Regions from separate parts of the Pseudoalteromonas sp. UG3-2 genome, predicted to be linked through region 3. Evidence: predicted binding sites of a transcription regulator. Region 3 holds the regulator's gene; each other region holds the start of a gene.
The links. The regulator MetJ, encoded in region 3, represses methionine synthesis genes. The targets are predictions, from matches to a motif close to TAGACGTCTAGACGTCTA.
Positions count from the first base shown of each region.

Region 1: the regulator MetJ is predicted to act here: its motif matches at 3,125-3,142, upstream of metK (methionine adenosyltransferase).
Region 2: the regulator MetJ is predicted to act here: its motif matches at 4,050-4,067, upstream of R3P39_RS18145 (homoserine O-succinyltransferase).

Region 1 covers NZ_JAWLJU010000002.1:1,517,722-1,524,629, reverse strand. Annotated here, with positions in the region: gene R3P39_RS10120 (CYTH and CHAD domain-containing protein) at 1-860, shown strand, start outside; gene R3P39_RS10115 (HDOD domain-containing protein) at 979-1,824, shown strand; gene metK (methionine adenosyltransferase) at 1,872-3,023, opposite strand; gene tkt (transketolase) at 3,405-5,396, shown strand; gene R3P39_RS10100 (methyl-accepting chemotaxis protein) at 5,492-6,908, opposite strand, start outside.
Region 2 covers NZ_JAWLJU010000002.1:3,319,489-3,326,396, reverse strand. Annotated here, with positions in the region: gene metH (methionine synthase) at 1-1,961, opposite strand, end outside; gene R3P39_RS18150 (homocysteine S-methyltransferase family protein) at 1,972-3,051, opposite strand; gene R3P39_RS18145 (homoserine O-succinyltransferase) at 3,041-3,988, opposite strand; gene R3P39_RS18140 (DMT family transporter) at 4,147-5,037, shown strand; gene ggt (gamma-glutamyltransferase) at 5,087-6,775, opposite strand.
Region 3 covers NZ_JAWLJU010000002.1:2,711,595-2,718,502, reverse strand. Annotated here, with positions in the region: gene metL (bifunctional aspartate kinase/homoserine dehydrogenase II) at 1-2,051, opposite strand, end outside; gene metB (cystathionine gamma-synthase) at 2,056-3,273, opposite strand; gene metJ (met regulon transcriptional regulator MetJ) at 3,615-3,935, shown strand; gene R3P39_RS15190 (malic enzyme-like NAD(P)-binding protein) at 4,023-5,264, opposite strand; gene rpmE (50S ribosomal protein L31) at 5,963-6,178, opposite strand; gene priA (primosomal protein N') at 6,388-6,908, shown strand, end outside.

The DNA of each region.
Region 1 (6,908 bases), 1.2 Mb from region 3:
ACGTCACGCAAGAGCAGGCCTTAATTGCAGCAGTGAGCTATGGCATTCAGTTCGTGCAAAAGCATGAGCAATGTTACTTTAACAAAGCAAGTTTACGCACATTGAAGCGCGTGATTGACGGCATTGCCTTGATCCGCCATGCATTTTGGTTATTCGACGACATTGTAGACAAGAGCTCCACCGAACACATTCGCAATGAATTGAAGTGGCTATTGTCAGAACTTGCGTGGGTTGAAAACGCCATCCACCTTAAAACTTACACCTCTAAGCGTCATGCTTACTATAAAAAGCTCAATCAATTCCCAGAGTTGGCGCAAGTCATTAATGACTTAAAAGACGTGCAACCCACCGCCACCGACATTGAAGACTTATTTCACTGCACCCGCTATAACCGCTTAATTTTGTCACTGACACGTTGGTTAGTAGATAAAGCATGGCGTAAGAACTGGGATCAAAAAGCCATGACGGCGGCAGAAGCCTCGGTAAAAGACATTGCTGCTAAGCTGTTTGATAAAGATTGGCATGATTTAAAAGCCTTGTTACCGGAAAACAGCACCCTAACACAGCAGGATTATTTGCAAGTTCGGGTGAAACTGGAAAACACCCTGTTAAGCGGTAACTGCTTAGGTAAGCTGTACGATAAAGAGGCGCGTAAAGCGTTCCGCACCCCATGGATTGATATTGTCTATGGTATTTACGAGTTAGAAACCTTGGCGTACCTACACCAACTATGCCAAAGCCAAAACTCTGAGGCATTGCAAGAAGTGCAATCATGGCTACGGCAAAAATCCGAGTTTCTCATCAGTGCCATGGAGCAAAGCCGACAATCGTCGATGAACAGCGAACCTTACTGGGCATAAAGACACACTCTATAGCAGTGGCTTACGCCACTGCTTATGTCATCAAAAAACTAATTTAATTTCTCACATTTATTTTTTGCTGGGCTACACTTTTTTATATCCATCTTGAGGTACTCCAATGATAGATATAGATGAAAAAGTGCTTAGCGACCTGCGTGGTGGCTTTAACCTACCTGCAAAGCCAGAAACCTTACAAGCACTGCAAAATGAACTGGCAAAACCCGAACCTGAGCTGATTGCCGTGGCTGATATTGTTGCTGCGGATGTTGGGGCGTCAGCCGCGGTATTAAAGGTGATTAACTCTCCCGCCTATGGCTTAGCCCGAACCATCACCGATATCAAGCAGGCTGTGATGTTCTTGGGGGTGACTTGTATTACCCAGTTGGTGACGGGGTATTTACTGAAAAATGCCTTTGATCAGTCGAAATGCTGTATTTCGTTGCAGCAATTTTGGGATAACGCCGCTGACATTTCACAAGCTGCTATGGTGATAGCGCGCTATTTAAAGTCGGACGTGCCTGCTGAAAACCTGCAGATGTTGGGATTGTTTCACGATGCTGGCATACCCGCCATGGCGGTAAAATACCCAGACTACAACGAAGTGTTCACTTGCTCTATTGAGCGCCCCGAACAAACCTTAGTGTATTACGAAGAGCAGCGTTATCCAGCTCCCCATACTGTGGTGGGATACTTTTTAGCCAGCTCTTGGAACCTACCAAAAGAAACCTGCCAGATGATTTTACGTCACCATGATGTCAGCTATTTAGACGAGTCACATGGGGTGGAGTATTGGCAAACCTTTGCGGCGTTGAAATTAGCTGAAAACCTCTGCTTTGAAGCTAAACACTTTCGTAGTTGTGCTGATTGGCATGTATTTCGAGACAGAGTAATGGTGGAGCTCAACCTCAGTGAGGACGAGTATCAAGATTTAAAAGACGACATTAATGATCTTTTTATCAACTGAAACAAAAAAGGCGCCATAGGCGCCTTTTAAACTCATTCGCTGCTGGGTTACAGTCCCGCAGCTTGGCGCAGAGCGTCGGCTTTGTCTGTTGCTTCCCACGGAAACTCATCACGACCAAAGTGACCGTATGCCGCCGTTGGCTTGTAAATTGGACGTTCTAAGTTCAGCATACTTAGCAGGCCGTATGGACGCAGGTCGAAGTGCTCACGTACTAAGGCAATGAGGCGATCTTCTTCCAGTTTACCAGTACCAAAGGTTTCAATGCTAATTGAAGTTGGCTCAGCCACGCCAATCGCGTAAGACACCTGCAGCTCACATTTATCCGCCAACCCAGCCGCAACGATGTTTTTCGCTACGTAACGTGCTGCGTATGCTGCTGAGCGGTCAACTTTTGATGGATCTTTACCAGAGAAAGCACCACCACCGTGACGTGCCATACCACCGTAGGTATCAACGATGATTTTACGGCCAGTTAGACCACAGTCACCCATAGGACCACCAATTACGAAGCGACCCGTTGGGTTGATAAAGAATTTAGTGGCGTCGGTGATAAGCTCTGCCGGTAGGGTAGGCTTGATAATGGTTTCCATTACCGCTTCCACTAAGTCGTCTTGTGACACTGAATCACAATGTTGCGTTGAAAGCACAACGGCATCAATTCCTACTGCTTTGCCATTTTCATAAGCAAAAGTGACCTGCGACTTAGCGTCAGGACGAAGCCAAGGTAAAGTACCGTCTTTACGTACTTGTGCTTGACGCTGAACTAAGCGGTGTGAATAGGTGATTGGGGCCGGCATAAGTACATCGGTTTCATTACAGGCGTAACCGAACATCAAGCCTTGGTCACCAGCGCCTTGCTCTTCTGGGCGAGCGCGATCAACACCTTGGTTGATATCCGGTGATTGTTTACCAATGGTATTTAAAATTGCACATGAATCGGCATCAAAGCCCATATCTGAGTGGGTGTAGCCGATTTCGCGCACGGTTTTACGAGTAAGTTCCTCGATATCAACCCAAGCACTGGTGGTGACTTCGCCACCTACCATGACCATGCCGGTTTTTACGTACGTTTCACACGCAACACGTGCTTTTGGATCTTGCTCAAGGATGGCATCGAGTACCGCATCAGAGATCTGATCGGCAATCTTATCCGGGTGACCCTCAGAAACAGATTCAGAAGTAAATAAATGTTTTGCCATTGTATTTATGCTCACAAATATTGCGCTTCACAGACATCAGGAACAGCGCTAAAAATTAAGGGGCGTATTGTAACCAATAAACCATATTGTTGACCAGCTATTTTACGCCTAGACGTCCAAAATGGTTTAATCTTTTTTTGTCGGTGCAAAAAGTCGAATTTTGGCCATTTTTATGACTTTTGCCGTTGCACATCGCCATACAAATAAGTAAGAATGGGCTGATATACCCAAGTGCCCTCAAACCACTTCACTGTTTAGGAAGCCCGCGAGCAAGCGACATCAATACGCTTAGCGGTCCGCTAATGAAGTGCTTGGCCATAAGCCTGTCGAGGGTATTTAGGTATTACATCCCGCGAAACACATATAAAGGTAGGAGAATTCATGCCATCTCGCAAAGAACTTGCTAATGCAATTCGCGTTCTTTCCATGGACGCAGTACAACAGGCCAAGTCTGGTCACCCTGGAGCCCCTATGGGCATGGCTGACATCGCGGAGGTACTTTGGCGCGACTTTTTAAAACATAACCCTAACAACCCAGAGTGGTTTGACCGCGATCGTTTTGTGCTGTCAAACGGCCACGGTTCAATGCTGATTTATTCACTACTGCATTTATCTGGTTATGATTTATCAATCGACGATTTGAAAAACTTCCGTCAGTTGCATTCAAAAACCCCAGGTCACCCAGAGTATGGTTACGCCCCTGGTATTGAAACCACTACGGGTCCATTAGGCCAAGGGATCACCAATGCAGTGGGCATGGCGATTGCCGAAAAAGCACTAGCAGCGCAGTTCAACCGCGACGAGTATGACATTGTAAACCACTATACCTACACCTTCTTAGGCGACGGCTGTTTAATGGAAGGTATTTCCCATGAAGCTTGTTCACTGGCAGGCACATTGGGCTTAGGTAAGTTAATCGCATTTTGGGATGACAATGGCATCTCAATCGACGGTGAAGTTGAGGGCTGGTTCAGCGACGATACGCCAAAACGTTTTGAGTCTTATGGCTGGCATGTTATTGCTGACGTGGATGGCCACGATAGCGACGCCATTAAAGCGGCCATTGAGGCGGCACAAGCTGAATCGGATAAGCCGACGCTTATTTGTTGTAAAACCGTCATTGGTTATGGCTCACCAAATAAATCAGGCAGCCACGACTGCCACGGTGCACCGCTAGGTGATGATGAAATCAAAGCAGCACGTGAATTCCTAGGTTGGAAACATGGCGCATTTGAAGTACCAGAAGATGTATATGCTAAGTGGGATGCAACATCACGTGGTCAAAACCAGCAAAGCGAGTGGCTGATTAAGTTCACTGAATACCAAGCGCATTATCCTGAGCTAGCTGCCGAGTTTGAGCGCCGCATGAAAGGCGAGCTACCGGCTGATTGGTCACAAAAGACAGAGCAGTATATTGCCGAGCTACAAGCAAACCCTGCCAACCCAGCGACGCGTAAAGCATCACAAAATGCCCTAAACGCGTATGGCCCAATTTTACCTGAGTTTATGGGTGGCTCTGCTGACCTCGCAGGTTCTAACTTAACTCTTTGGGATCAGTCAAAAGGCGTTACTGCAGAAGATGCTTCAGGCAACTACATTTTCTATGGGGTGCGTGAGTTTGGTATGTCGGCCATCATGAATGGTATTGCCCTGCATAAAGGCTTTATTCCTTACGGTGCTACTTTCCTAATGTTTATGGAGTACGCTCGTAATGCGGTGCGCATGGCGGCACTGATGAAGCAAAGAAGTATTTTTGTTTATACTCACGACTCAATTGGCCTAGGTGAAGATGGTCCAACTCACCAACCAGTAGAGCAAATGGCCAACCTTCGCACCACACCAAACCTCACCAGCTGGCGTCCATGTGACCAAGTTGAATCAGCGGTAGCATGGCAGCAAGCGGTTGAGCGGGCAGACGGTCCAAGTGCGTTGGTATTTACGCGTCAAGGCCTAGAGCAACAGCCGCGCAGTGCTGAGCAGGTAGCAGCGATTAAGAAAGGTGGCTACGTACTGTCTTGCGATGGCGAGCCAGAAATCATCTTGATTGCAACAGGTTCAGAAGTACAGCTTGCTGTGGAATCAGCCGAGCAACTTCGTGCTAGCGGTAAAAAGGTACGTGTTGTGTCTATGCCATCGACTGACGTCTTCGATGCGCAATCTGCTGAGTACAAAGAAAGCGTACTGCCAAGCGCGGTAACACGTCGTGTTGCCATTGAAGCGGGCATTGCTGACTTCTGGTACAAGTACGTTGGCCTAAATGGCGCAATTGTTGGCATGACTACCTTTGGTGAGTCAGCACCAGCAGGCGAGCTGTTCAAGCTATTTGGCTTTACCGTAGACAACGTAGTAGAAAAGGCCAATGCCTTGTTCTAATGCCAATGGTATCTGTCCAGTTTAGCGCTGGACAGAATCAATGAGCAATAAAAAACCCATGCACTGCATGGGTTTTTTGTTGCTTGATTAATTCATTATACCTTGAACTGATCCACCGATAACCGCAGTTCTTCGGCAAGTTTTGCCACTTCAGAGCTCGAGATAGAAGTTTGGCTTGAGCCTTCAGCGGTTTGCTCGGCAATCGTCACGATAGACTCTAAGCGCTCACTGATCTCTTGTGCCACTTGTTGCTGCTCATTAGCGGCGCTGGCAATCTCTTCACTGACGTCATGTGCTTGTGATACGGCGGTGGTGATCGAATTTAGGGCTTCGTCAGCAAGGTCACTTTGGGTAACACAAGACTCAGCCTGTTGTTTGCCTTTTGACATTGCTGATACGGCTTCTTCGGCGCCCGACTGCAGCGACTCAATCATCGACTGAATTTCTTGCGTCGACTCTTGGGTTTTGCTGGCCAAAGAACGCACTTCGTCGGCCACAACTGCAAAGCCTCGGCCTTGTTCACCGGCACGCGCGGCTTCAATAGCGGCGTTAAGCGCCAGTAAGTTAGTTTGCTCGGCAATACCACGGATAACATCCAAAATACCGCCAATAGAGGCGCTGTCTTGGTGTAACTTGTTGATCACCGTTGAAGCTTCTTCTACTTCGCGAGCAAGCTGCTCAATGGTGTGTTTGTTTTCTTGCGAAATGCCTTTAACGCGTTCCGCTTCTTTATCAGCATTTTTGATTTCTTGTAACGCTTGGTGCGCACTATTACTCACACCATGAGAGGTACTGCTCATTTCTGTGGTTGCTGTCGCCGCTTGCTCAACTTGGGCTTGCTGGTTCTTAATCGCTTGGCTTGACTCTGTGGTGATGGTCGAAGTCTCTTCAGACGCCGCGGCCAATTGCGTAGAGCGTGAAACAATACCGGTAATAAGCTCTCGTAGGCTAGTGATCAGGGTATTACAGCTGCGCGACAGTTCACCAAATTCATCTTTGGCTGAATCATCTAAACGTTGAGTCATGTCGCCACTGGCCACAATGTTTAACACTCGGTTGACCTCAGAAAGCGGGGTAGTGATGCGACTTACGGTAATGTAAGCCACAGCTACTGCCATTAAAGTGGCGACTGTCATGCCAATCCAAGTCCACAGGTTAGCCGTGCCTACGTCGTTTCTCACGCCCTCTTGCAGGTCAAAAGCAACGTCGCTAGCCTGAGCCAGTAATTCATCTAGCTGTTTAAGTGCCGCTTGCGTGGTTTTCTCAGCGTCATTTAATTGCTTACGGGTTTGCTCTTGAGCCTGTATTAGGCGTTTTTGGTTTTCGCCAATACTATTACTGCCAATGATCTGCTCTTTTAAGGTGCTAAAATAGTCTTCTAGGTCACTCAGCAGGGCATCATCTAAATTACTGACAGGTTCTCGCATAAGCTCGATGTTGCCCTCGATTTCTTCAATCACAAAGCGTTGCTCGCTGCGAATAATCTCGAGGGTGTTCAAGTCTTGTATGGTA
Region 2 (6,908 bases), 610 kb from region 3:
GCTGGGAATAATCCAATTACTCCCAGTGGCTGTAAATGCCCTGATTGCGCTAAATCATCCAACATAACGTTGGCATCGTGGTAGAGCTTTTGCGCTTCTTCTCCCACCACTTCATCGCTTAAAATACGCGGGTATTTTCCAGCCAACGACCACGTCATGAAAAAAGGAGTCCAATCAATATAATCACGTAACGTTTCTACTGTGACGTCTTTGAACTCAGTAATACCAAGCTTGTTAGGCACCGGAGGGGTGTAGTTTTGCCAATCAATGTTGACCGCATTGTCTCTTGCTCGAGCAAGGGATACCGGCTTGGAGCGGGGCTTTTTGCGCGCCTGTTGGGCTCGCACTTTTTCATATTCAGCGGTGGTTTTAGCTAAAAACTCCGGCTTTTGTGATTGACTCAATAGATTTGATACCACTCCCACCGCACGGCTGGCGTTATTCACGTACACCACACCATGTTGGTATTGCGGCTCAATTTTCACCGCGGTATGGGCTTTTGAGGTCGTGGCACCGCCAATTAACAGCGGAATATCGAAACCACGCCGAGTCATTTCTTTTGCCACATGCACCATTTCATCCAGTGACGGCGTAATTAGCCCTGACAGGCCAATAACATCAGCATTTTCATCAATGGCGGTTTGCAGAATTTTTTCTGCCGGTACCATCACCCCTAAGTCAATCACCTCGTAGTTATTGCATTGCAGCACTACCCCCACGATGTTTTTACCAATATCGTGAACATCGCCTTTAACGGTGGCCATGATCACCTTACCATTAGTCGCCCCCTCTTCTTTTTCTGCCTCAATAAAGGGGTCGAGGTAAGCCACGGCTCGCTTCATCACGCGCGCCGATTTCACCACCTGGGGAAGAAACATCTTGCCGGCACCGAATAAATCGCCGACCACATTCATGCCATCCATTAACGGCCCCTCAATGACCTGGATGGGCTTATCAAATTGCTGGCGACAGGCTTCGGTATCTTCATCGATAAACTCCGTGATCCCTTTCACTAAAGCATGCTCTAAGCGCTTAGCAACCGGCCAGCTGCGCCACTCTAAGTCCTCTTGTTTCTCGGCTTGTGCCATACCAGAGTACTTTGGCGCGATCTCCACTAAGCGCTCACCAGCGCCGGGGTCTTTATTGAGGATCACATCTTCAACGGCATTTCTCAGTTCGCTGGGAATGTCATCATACACCGTCAATTGCCCGGCATTGACAATCCCCATGTCCATACCCGCTTTAATGGCGTGATATAAAAACACCGAGTGAATGGCCTCGCGCACGGGGTTGTTGCCGCGAAAAGAGAAAGACACATTCGACACCCCACCCGACACCTTACAGTGAGGTAAATTCTGTTTTATGCGCCGCGTGCCCTCAATAAATTCAACGGCGTAGTTGTCATGCTCTTCAATCCCCGTGGCCACCGCAAAGATATTAGGATCGAAAATGATGTCTTCTGGCGGGAAGCCAAGTTGCTTCACCAAGATGTCATAGGAGCGGGCGCAGATCTCATACTTTCTGTCGGCCGTTTCCGCTTGGCCGTCTTCATCAAACGCCATTACCACCACAGCAGCGCCGAAACGCTTAATGGTTTTCGCTTGTTGAATAAAAGGCGCTTCGCCCTCTTTAAGCGAAATAGAGTTAACAATGGCCTTGCCTTGAATGCACTTGAGCCCAGCTTCAATGACTTCCCATTTTGATGAGTCGACCATAATGGGCACTCGGGAGATGTCTGGCTCAGAAGCAATCAGGTTAAGAAATTTAACCATGGCGGCTTTGGAGTCCAACATGGCTTCATCCATGTTGATATCAATAATTTGCGCGCCATTTTCCACCTGCTCTTGGGCTACTTCCAATGCCGTTTCGTAATCTTCTTCTAAAATCAGGCGTTTAAATCGTGCAGAGCCTGTGACGTTAGTCCGTTCACCAACATTGGTAAATACTGCGGTTTGGGTCATGGTGAAAATCCTAATTTAAGTTACATGCTTCAAGGCCAGCCAAGCGCATCCGCACTTCAAGCGTAGGTAAGGGCCGTGGCGCGGTGTGTTCGAGTCCTTTGGCAAAGGCGCGAATATGCTCAGGCGTAGTACCGCAACAGCCTCCAACAATATTAATAAAACCCGCTTGGCCCCAGTCGATGATTTCTTGCGCCATTTCTTGCGCTTCTAAATCATACTCACCAAACTCATTGGGTAGACCGGCATTGGGGTGCACAGAGGTATAGGTTTCGCAAACACTGGCGAGCTCTTCGACGTATTGACGCAATAAGTCTGGGCCCAGTGCACAGTTGAGGCCAATGGATATCGGCTTGATATGGCGGATGGAGTTATAAAACGCTTCTGTGGTCTGCCCCGACAAGGTTCGCCCAGAAGCATCGGTAATGGTGCCAGAAATCATCACCGGTAAAGTAACCCCTGCTTGCTCAAATGCTTCTTCTACGGCAAATGACGCTGCTTTAGCGTTTAGGGTATCAAAAATGGTTTCAATCAAAATTAAATGCACACCGCCTTCGATCAGTGCCAAGGTTGACTCGACGTAAGCCGCCACCAATTTATCAAAGGTGATGTTACGAAAACCCGGGTCATTGACGTCGGGAGAAATCGAACAAGTTTTCGAGGTAGGGCCTAAAACACCGGCAACGTAACGGGGCTTATTGGGCTCTTTTGCGGTAAACTCATCGGCCACACTGCGGGCCAGTTTCGCCGACTCAAGGTTAATTTCTCGACTTAAATTCGCCATGTCATAGTCAGCCATGGAAATGGTCGTGGCATTGAAGGTATTGGTTTCAATAATGTCAGCGCCCGCGGCCAAATAATCGCCATGAATTTGTTTGATGATCTCAGGCTGAGTCAGACTTAACAGGTCGTTGTTGCCTTTAATAAGCACGTGCCAGTCTTTAAAGCGTTCGCCACGATAATCTTCTTCCTCAAGTTTATGCTGCTGGATCATGGTTCCCATGGCACCATCTAAAATAAGGATGCGCTGACTCATGGCATGAGCCAGTTGCTGACTGATTTGTTCACCGTTCACGGCAGAATTACTCGGCATAATTGTTAGTCCTTACATCTTGGCTAACCAGGTTGATATCGTATGGGGTGGTCTGGTAAACGTAATAATTTAACCAGTTTGAGAATAACAAAAACGCATGGCTTTGCCAGGTTTTTGATGGCGTCCGACTGGGGTCGTCATCGGGAAAGTAGTTTTGTGGTAAAGGCGCGTTGGCCATTTTTGCACAGTCGCGCTGGTACTCTTTTTCCAAGGTGTCGGCATCGTATTCTGGATGCCCGGTAATATAGACCTGACTTCCTGACTGGTTTTTAAGTAAATACGCCCCCACAGTCTCAGAGCCTGCCAATACCACTAAGTCTTCACAGCGTTGTATTTGGGCAAAATCGATATGACCATAACGCGAATGCGGCACCAGAAACTCATCATCAAACCCTCGAGTTAAAGCACCGTGCTCAAAATAACAATAGTGCTTAAACACCCCACAAAGCTTGTCTTGTTTTAGCTCGCGCTTTAAACCATGGTGATGGTAGATGGCCGCATGAGCCGCCCAACACGAGAACAGGGTCGAAGTCACATGATGCTCGGCCCAATCAAAAAAGTCACACAGCTCTTGCCAATACGTCACTTGATGGTATTCCAGGTGCGCCAGCGGTGCGCCCGTGACAATTAAAGCATCGTAGTTTTTATCTTTTACATCCGAAAAATAGCGGTAAAACATATCCAAATGCTGCTCTGAGTTTTCTGAGCTGCGGTGGGTGTCTAGGCGCAGTAAGTCGACGTTGACCTGCAGCGGCGTATTGGCTAACAGTCGAATAAACTGTACTTCGGTCTCTACCTTGTTGGGCATCAAATTAAGGATAGCAAGGCGCATCGGACGGATTTCTTGAGTTGAAGCCCGACTCTGCGGTATCACAAAAACATTTTCATGACGTAATTGACTAATGGCCGGAAGTTCGTCAGTAACCGTGATTGGCATACCATGCTCCTAAAAAATCGAATGCCGTTATTATGAACCGAAACCAGAAAATATCAACCTCTAGATGGATGGACGTCCAAATACAATTGAGATTATTCTGGCCAATCCACGTATACTGCACGCTGCTAATACATTTTTAATGAGGTACTAAACGACTTATGATTGGACTTGGTGAAGGAGCAGCAATCGCTGCCGCATGTTTATGGGCCTTTTCAACGGTACTTTATAAACGCTTTAGTCACCATCTCAGCCCATTTGAGTTGAATGTCACCAAGGGCGTTATCGCCGCGGCGTTAATGTTATTCGCTATCCTTGTTACCTCAGACACCTTGTTACCTAGCCAACTGTCTAGCTGGGGTTGGCTTATTGCCAGTGGCATCTTAGGCATTGCCATTGGTGATAGTGCCTATTTTGCGGCACTACGAAATATTGGCCCGGCCAGAACCCTGGTGATTGAAAGTTTAGCGCCTGCCATTGCCGGTATGTTGAATATTGTCATATTAGGCGTTTACCTCAGTGCATCAGCGTGGCTGGGCATTATTATTACGACCTTGGGAGTCATGCTGGCGATAAAACCGAGCAAGAGCCAACCGGTGATGGATAAAAAGCACTACCTGCTGGGGGTTGTTTTTGCGTTAACTGCCGCCACATGCCAAGCCGCAGGTATGGTGCTGTCCAAAGGCGCGCTCAACCACGAAAACATCAGCAGTTTGTGGGCAGCATTGATAAGACTTGGCTCTGGTACCTTGTTTGTTGCCATGTTGGTGGCGTTTCTGCGCTCGCAAAGCCTTTATCGCGCCCTGACCCTTAAGCAAATTGATGCTAAAAATTGGCTGTTTGCGGCCATCTTTTTTGGCACTTTCGTAGGCTTATGGCTACAGCTTATTGCGGTAAACCACACCGATCCGGCCATAGCACAAACTATTTTTGCCACCGCGCCTTTGATGGTAATGACTATGGCGGTGATAAAACGTGAGGCCATCACCAAAACCATGATAAGCGGTGGTGTCATCGCATTACTGGGCGTGTTTTTACTGCTACAGGGATAAAAAAAGGGGCTGTTTGCCCCTTATTAACAGCGATTAAGTCGCCGCAGTGTTAATAACCAAGTGCTGCGCTGTCGGCACGTCTGGGATCTGAAGCACCAAATATCCCTTTGTCGGTCAACATAATGGATTGCGTAGAGCCCATGGCATTTTTTTCCGACAAGTTATGTCCTTTTGCTTCAAGTAAGCGTCGAGTGTCGACATTTAAACTGCGCTCAATGCGTATTTCATCTGGTAACCATTGGTGATGAATACGCGGAGCCACGGTGGCTTCGGCAATGTTCAAGCCATGGTCGATGACATTCATAATGATTTGTAACGTGGTGGTAATGATCCGCGAGCCGCCAGGACTGCCTGTAACCAAAAATGGCTTACCGTCTTTCATCACTATGGTGGGTGTCATGGAACTTAAAGGGCGTTTATTGGCGGCAACCGCGTTGGCTTCGCCACCGATCAGGCCAAAGCCATTGGGCACCCCAGGTTTAGCAGAGAAGTCATCCATTTCATTATTCAAAAGTATCCCTGTGCCCGCAGCCACAATGCCGGAGCCATAGCTAAAGTTCAGGGTATAAGTGTTACTTACGGCATTGCCCCACTTGTCGACGACCGAGTAATGGGTTGTTTGGTTGCTCTCATAGGGCAGCAGCGTACCTGGACTAATTGCACTGCTAGGTGTTGCGGTGTCTGGATTAATATCGGAACTGCGTTTTTTTGCGTAGCGCTTATCTATGAGCTCTGCCACTGGCACATCATAAAAATCGGGGTCACCCAAGTATTTACTTCTGTCGGCATAGGCGCGTCTCATCACCTCTGCCATCAGATGGATGGTGGCGGCACTGTTATGGCCGAGCTTTTTAATTGGGTACTGCTCTAACATATTGAGCATTTCAATGATATGCACGCCACCTGAGGAAGGGGGCGGCATGGACACCACTTCATAGCCACGGTATTGGCCCGTCACCGGTTGACGCTCCAACGCGCGATAGTTTTTTAAGTCCTCGAGCGACATAATACCGCCTGCCGCTTGCACCGCGGCAACGATTTTTTCGGCGGTTTCACCTTGATAAAACCCGGCACTGCCGCGTTTGGCAATACGCTGCAGTGAGTCGGCTAAATCCGTTTGTACTAAGACTTCATTAGGTTGGTAATTACTGCCATCTTGCTTATAAAAAATGGCTTTCGATGCCGGTACATCTAACATTCGCGCTCGGATGTAGTCATGTGATAATGAGTTGGCTAAATCCGACGTCACCCTGATACCGTTGCGCGCTAGTTTTATCGCCGGTTGAATGACTTCACTTAGGGTCATGGTGCCGTATTTTTTTAGCGCCAGCTCCATACCCATTACCGTGCCAGGTACGCCTACGGCTAAGCCGTGTTGCAGGCTGAGCTTGGAGTCTACTTTACCGTCCTCGCCGATAAAAATATCTTTATGGGCTTTACTTGGCGCCATTTCGCGATAATCAATAGCAATGGTTTTGTCTTGCTCAGCCAAATGCACCAGCATAAAGCCGCCGCCACCAAGGTTGCCAGCTCGCGGTAAGGTTACCGCAAGGCTAAAGCCAACGGCCACGGCAGCGTCAACGGCATTACCACCTTGCCGTAAAATATCGACACCGACTTGGCTTGCCAGCGCTTCTTGACTGGAAACCATCCCCTGCTCTGCCCACTGTGGCTGAGCGGTAGCTTTGGAGCTAAATATCGCCGTTTCATTGGCGTTCCCCCAAGGCGACAACACCATAGCTGCACTCAACAGGCAGCTAGATAACCATCTACTCACGTTAGTCATAAACAAATCCATCTTGCTAATCTCTGATTTCGCTCAGTGTGACATGGATGAAAATAGCCGACAAACGAACAGAGACAAATCGCAT
Region 3 (6,908 bases):
TGCTGGCGTTGAGATAAAAACTGCTGCCAATCGCCTGTGCTTAATGACTCTGGCATCAATGCTTCTAAGTGGATATCTTGTAACTCTAGATCAATGCCCAGATCCCTTGCTAGGATCAGCAATTTACGCTGCATGTCTCGACCCGACAAGTCTTCCCGTGGGTCCGGCTCAGTGAAACCTAATTCTTGTGCCGCCAAGAGCAATTCAGAGAAAGGCTGCGAGCCATCGTAGCGACTGCATAACCAAGACAAGGTACCTGAAAATACTCCCTCTATTTTTACTACCTTATCGCCACTGTTTTGCAGGTCCGCCAGTGCAAAGTTTATCGGTAGTCCCGCCCCGACACTGGTATTGTATCGCCAGTGCAGGTTGCGCTCTTGAAGTTGTCGCCGCAGTGCTGAGTACCATGCTTGCGTTGCCGTACCGGCGTACTTGTTGGCACTGATTAAGTGGCAGTCATGTTCCACCAGCTGCGGATACAAGTCACTGAAACGCTCACTGGCGGTAATATCTATCACCACTTTATGTTCATAATCCAACTCTTTTATCCGCGATAAGAGCTGCGCTTCGTGGTACTCCACGGCTTCATTTTGCCATTGTTGTTGCCACGTCTCGAGGTTAACACCACTGGGACAAAACAACATTTCTTTAGAGCGTAACAAGGCAACCAGCTTGAGTTCGAAATGCTCACTGAGCCGCTCTATTTGCTGCTGACACTGCCCAATAAACACCTCACCGACATTGCCCAGGCCAGCAATAATCACTGCCAACTCGCGTCCACGATTAATTAACCGCTCATGTAAGATAGCCAGCACATCGCTGTCGATGGCTTGATCGGTCAACACTAAACTGTAGTCACTGTGTTGCAATGTGTAGCGTGTCACAATGGCGTGTTGATCTAATTGTTCTAAAGCCTGCTGATGCAACCCTGGTATATCTTGTGTTGGTGCCACCAAGGCAAACCCTTGCACCTGCGACTCGATAATATTCACCCGCGAGTCTAGCGCTTTAACCACATGATGGCTGAACTCTGAAGGCACTAGCAAGTAGTCGTCACCACCTTTGTCAAACTGGTGAATACTTTGTTGGATAAGCTGACTGAGCTGCTTCACCTCGCCGCTTCTTAAGCCTTCAACGCGCAGTAAGTCGAGCTGACCAAACGTGGTGATAAAACGTTTGGCTTTGCTATACCCGGCTTTTACTACTTCCGTGCCTGCAGTGTCTTGGTCAAAGCTGCTTCTCACCTGCAATTTAATGTCAGTGTTTTTCAGTGGGGAGAGGGTTTTAGCGTGCAGCACTGGGTTGCCAAGACGAGCTAACAACTCCGCCTGCGAGCGGCATATTTTCTGGTATTTTACCGCCGCGGCCACTTTTCTTGGATCGGCGCTAAACACACCTGTGGTATCAGTCCAAATAGCCACCTGCTCAGCATCAATATAACTGGCCAGTAAGGTTGCGCTGTAATCACTGCCATTGCGACCTAAAGTCACCGTTTCTGCGTGGCTGTTACTGGCAATAAAGCCGGTGACTACATTAATTTTGTTGCTCTCAAGCTGAGCCTGACACGATGCTTGATTCTGTGCGTGCAGTAATACGCCATCTTGTTGCGTAAATAAGCGCCGAGCATCGACATCGCAGGCGTCAACTCCACTGGCCTTAATAAGGCCTGCTAACAGTCGCGCAGACCAAAGCTCACCATGGGCTAATAAACTGGCGTAATGCAGCTGCTGCGCCTGTCTTGCTGTGGTGATGGTTTGCAACTCTTGGCTTAACTCGCGCAACAGCGCCTGATGAACAGAGCCAACGAATAAGGCATCAATTAATTCACGTTGATGGTTCTCAAGTTGCAGTAAGATGTCATTAAATGCCCGATCGTCTTGCTGTTGATAACTTTGCCATAAGGTAACCAAGGTATTTGTGGTTTTACCGGCAGCCGAAACAACCACACAATCTCCCGCTTGGCAATGCTCTAGCACTATGCCTGCGACGACTTGATAGCGCTCTGCTGAACTTAAGCTCGAGCCACCAAATTTATGTACAACTTTTGTCATTCCCTCACCATAAAACTGTGTGTGCAGGCGTCAATTTGAATGATTTGGCATCATCCGTCGCCTTGTTAGCATAAATACAGGTAAACCCAGCTTCTAAGTCTGCGATAAGGTCGCGTACGTCCTCAATGCCAACCGAAATACGTATCAAGGTATCACCTACGCCAGCTTCTAGTCGTGCTTGTGGATCCATGCCGGCATGGGTCATAGTGGCTGGGTGACAGATTAGGCTTTCTACGCCCCCTAATGATTCCGCCAAGGAGAATTGCTGCAACGAAGTTAAAAAACGCGCAGCAGTATCTAGATTGCCTTTAATGTTAAAACTCACCATGCCACCAAAGCCGAGCTGCTGTTTTTTCGCCAATTCATGCTGTGGATGGCTCGCTAAACCAGGATAATAAACTTGGCTTACATGGGGTGAAGCCGCAAGGTATTCTGCAATGGCTTGAGCGTTTTCTTGATGCTGGCGCAGCCGGACGTTAAGGGTTCTCAGCCCCCTAAGGGTCAAATAGCTATCAAAGGGCGCACCGGTAATACCAATATTATTGGCCCACCATGTCAGCTCATCGCCCAGCTCTTGGGTGCGAGCGATCACCGCACCACCGACCACATCCGAGTGACCATTAATGTACTTAGTGGTGGAGTGCACAACAATGTCGACACCGAAAGCAATTGGGTTTTGCAGTGCTGGGGATAAAAAGGTGTTGTCCGCCGCAACTAATGCACCAACAGCATGTGCCGCTGCTACCACTGCCTCGATATCGGTCAGCCTTAAAATAGGGTTACTGGGTGTCTCAATCCAAACCAGTTTTGGCTTTATTTCTGCTAACTTGTTGAGGTTGTCTGGCTGGGTAAGATCCAATACTTCTAGGTTCAGCAAGCCACGCTTAGCTAATGAGGTAAATAGACGGTAGCTGCCACCATAGCAATCATGGGGGATCACTAAGGTATCATCGTGATTTAACAGTTGCGTGATCAGATGCACTGCTGCCATTCCGGTGGCGGTAATAACACCTCGCGCGCCGCCTTCAAGTTCAGTGAGCGCCTCTGCCAACACGTCACGGTTAAAATTACCACTACGGCCATAGTCATAGTCACGTTTGGTATCAAAGTCGGCAAACGAATAGGTCGTAGAGAGATAAAGTGGCGGTACCACAGCACCATGTGCTTGGTCCGCTTCTATGCCGTGACGCACTGTCACCGTTGATTTGTTACTCTGACTCATAGGGTCACCTAGATATTTGGATGTTTAGACGTCCAAAAGGTTAGTTTATATAAAACTAGAAGTCAAAACATTTATCCTTCTAAATGGCTAAGTAACTAGTATTTGACTATCTTTTTTAAACCGATAAAATTTCGCCACTTTAGGCGTTGCTAATACGACTGAGTTATTGAAAACTATGGCAGGGATCTTACGATCTCGCTATAGCGGATTACTTTATTCATTAGGCTGAAGTAGGTTAAGACTTGACCGTCAGAAGTTTACCTAACACTTTTAAGTTGTGGATAATGCAGTTCAGAACCCAGTCATATTGGCATTGATGTAACTGAGGCAAGTACACGATTATGGCAAAATGGAATGGTGAATATATTCACCCATATGCAGAACACGGTAAAAAAGCAGAACAAGTTAAAAAGATCACAGTGAGCATTCCTTTGAATGTGCTAAAAGTGTTAACTGATGAAAGAACGCGCCGCCAGGTGCAAAACTTACGTCATGCCACCAATAGCGAGCTGCTTTGTGAAGCATTTCTACATGCATTTACAGGGCAACCTCTGCCCAGTGATGAAGATCTGCGCAAAGACAATCCGGAAAGGATCCCGCTAGAAGTCAGAGAGATCATGGCGGAGCGCGGCTTGGAAATACCTGAGATCAATGAGGAGTAATGCCAATTTAAGCGAATTGGTATCACGCTCAGAAATAAAAAAGCCTCTATATTAGAGGCTTTTTTATTACTATTTACATACTATTCGTTACTTCATGTAGTCTTCTGGCATATCAATTTGTGCCACACCTGACTCCACAGCCGCTTCCGCCACAGCTCTGGCAATACGCGGTAATAAACGTGGATCCATGGGTTTTGGAATAATATAGTCACAACCAAACTCCAAACTGTCCACGTCAGCGGCCTTCAACACCTCGGCAGGGACCGGCTCTTTAGCAATACTACGGATCGCTTCCACCGCGGCAATTTTCATTTCATCATTAATGGCGGTAGCACGGACATCCAAAGCACCACGGAAAATAAATGGGAAGCACAATACGTTGTTTACCTGGTTAGGATAATCTGAGCGTCCAGTGGCCATGATTAAGTCATCTCGTGTAGCATTGGCTAAATCCGGATTAATTTCAGGATCTGGGTTGGAGCAGGCAAATACCACTGGCTTGTCGGCCATTAGTTTAAGGTTTTCTGGCGACAACAGATCTGGGCCAGAGACACCAACAAACACATCGGCTTCGGCAATCACATCCTGTAGAGTGCGCTTATCGGTGTTATTGGCAAACAGCTTCTTATATTCGTTTAAGTCATCACGACGAGTGTGAATAACGCCTTTTCTATCCAGCATATAAATATGCTCTCGCTGAGCACCACACTTAATCAGCAGTTCCATACAAGCGATAGCCGCAGCACCGGCACCTAAGCACACAATAATGGCATCGTGAATATCTTTGCCTTGCACTTCTAACGCATTGAGCATGCCAGCGGCGGTAACGATTGCAGTACCGTGTTGATCGTCATGGAAAATAGGCACTTCACAGCGCTCAATCAAGGCTTGTTCGATTTCAAAACACTCTGGCGCCTTAATGTCTTCTAGGTTAATGCCACCAAAAGTGTCAGCAATATTGGCAACCGTATTGATAAAGTCTTCGGTGGTGTTATGTTTTACTTCAATATCGATGGAATCAAGACCCGCAAAGCGCTTAAACAACAGAGCCTTACCTTCCATCACCGGTTTAGAGGCCAACGGCCCAAGATTACCTAAACCAAGAATCGCAGTACCATTACTGATCACCGCAACCATATTGCCTTTACCGGTGTAGCGATAGGCATTCGCAGGATCAGCTGCAATCTCACGGACTGGCTCTGCTACCCCTGGACTATAAGCCAAGGCTAAGTCTTTGACGGTCTCTGCTGGTTTAGTCAGCTCAACACTGATTTTACCTGGAACGGGTTCTGCGTGATAATCTAAAGCTTGTTGACGAAAGTCTGTCATGGCGCGATATTTTCCTACGAATTTAATGTGAGAGTGTGGTAAATGTTCGCATTTTACGCATTGGAGCAAGACAACCTATTGGCCCAATACAGTGCGATTAACTATATGCACGACGACGCTGCAAAGAAGCCTTGTCAATAGGACATATAGTTAATCGACCGTGATCACACGATACCGAGTTCTCTTGATTATTCAAGTAAAATCAGGTCTATCCACTGGCAGCGATACTTCACCGACTTTTCTCAGAAGATGACCGCACTTTTAAGAAATTTTTCACATCATGACCCTGTTATTTTCATCTATGTCGGCTGCAAATCCATGCATAAAAGATGAAAAACCCAGCAGTCATTAAGACATTTCTATTTCGGCAAAGAAAACTTATTTTTACGGCTTTTAACCTTAATTTCTTAAAATTTAACCGCCATATTGCAAAACTTATAGACTCTACTTACACAGCTGCAGTATTCATAAATATATAAGCTCTCGGCAAATTCACAATCAAGCCAAGGAAATATTCGTTATTTAGCTCGAGAATAGAGCTAAAACTCTAATTCAATTAATTAGTAAAGAATTGCTGCCAAAGTAGGTTTTTTTGTCGTGAAGAGGGATGAAGTTTCGTCGTGAAAACGACCGCAGGCAAAAAGAGATAGGCACAAAAAAAGCACCCGAAGGTGCTTTTTCCGACTAGACAGGCAAGATTACTTCTTGCTGCTAAGTGCACCGAAACGCTTGTTAAAGCGATCAACACGGCCACCTGTATCTAGGATCTTCTGCTTACCTGTGTAGAACGGGTGACAAGCAGAACAAACGTCTAGGTGAATGTCTTTACATAGCGTAGAACGAGTTTCGAACTTGTTACCGCATGAACACGATGCAGTGATCGTCTCGTACTTAGGATGAATACCTTCTTTCATAGCAACCTCTAATTAGGCCGTATCGCTCTCCAAACCCGAAGCTTGGCACCATACGTAGTTATACAAAAATTGTGGACGCGTATTTTAGTGTTTAACTGAACATTCTACAAGCAATATTTTGGCTTTTTTTATTATCACACCGGCGAAGTTTTCACTTCTATTTTGCTTCGGTATATACTGCATCACTGCGCTAGTCACACGGAGTTGTTATGCTCATTCTTGAAGTTGCTATTAAGTTGCCATTGCACCGCACTTTTGATTACCTATTAGAGCCGCACCAGCAAGTAGAGCCCGGTATGCGTGTCAGCGTCAATTTTGGTAACCGTAAATGCACAGCCATAGCGCTGCAAAAGAAAAATCACACCGATGTACCAGAAGCAAAACTAAAAGCCGTGTTAAGTGTATTAGACACCCACCCTGTTTTTAACACCCAGCAACTGCAATTCCTGCGCTTCGTGGCACAATACTATTGCCACCCTATCGGTGACACTCTATTCACCGCACTACCGGCGGTGCTACGTGATGGTGGTAATCCAGATAAAACGCAAATTCCTCTGCTGAGCTTATCGGAAAAAGGCCTAGCGTTACCGACGTTACGCTCCAAGAAGCAGCAAGCCTTATTGTCGCAGTTGCACGAAGGGGGAGCCATCAAGTTAAGTGAGCTCAAAGCGTTAGGTTTTGCCCAGCAAACCATTAAGGGTCTAGAACAAAAAGGGCTTATTGAACAACA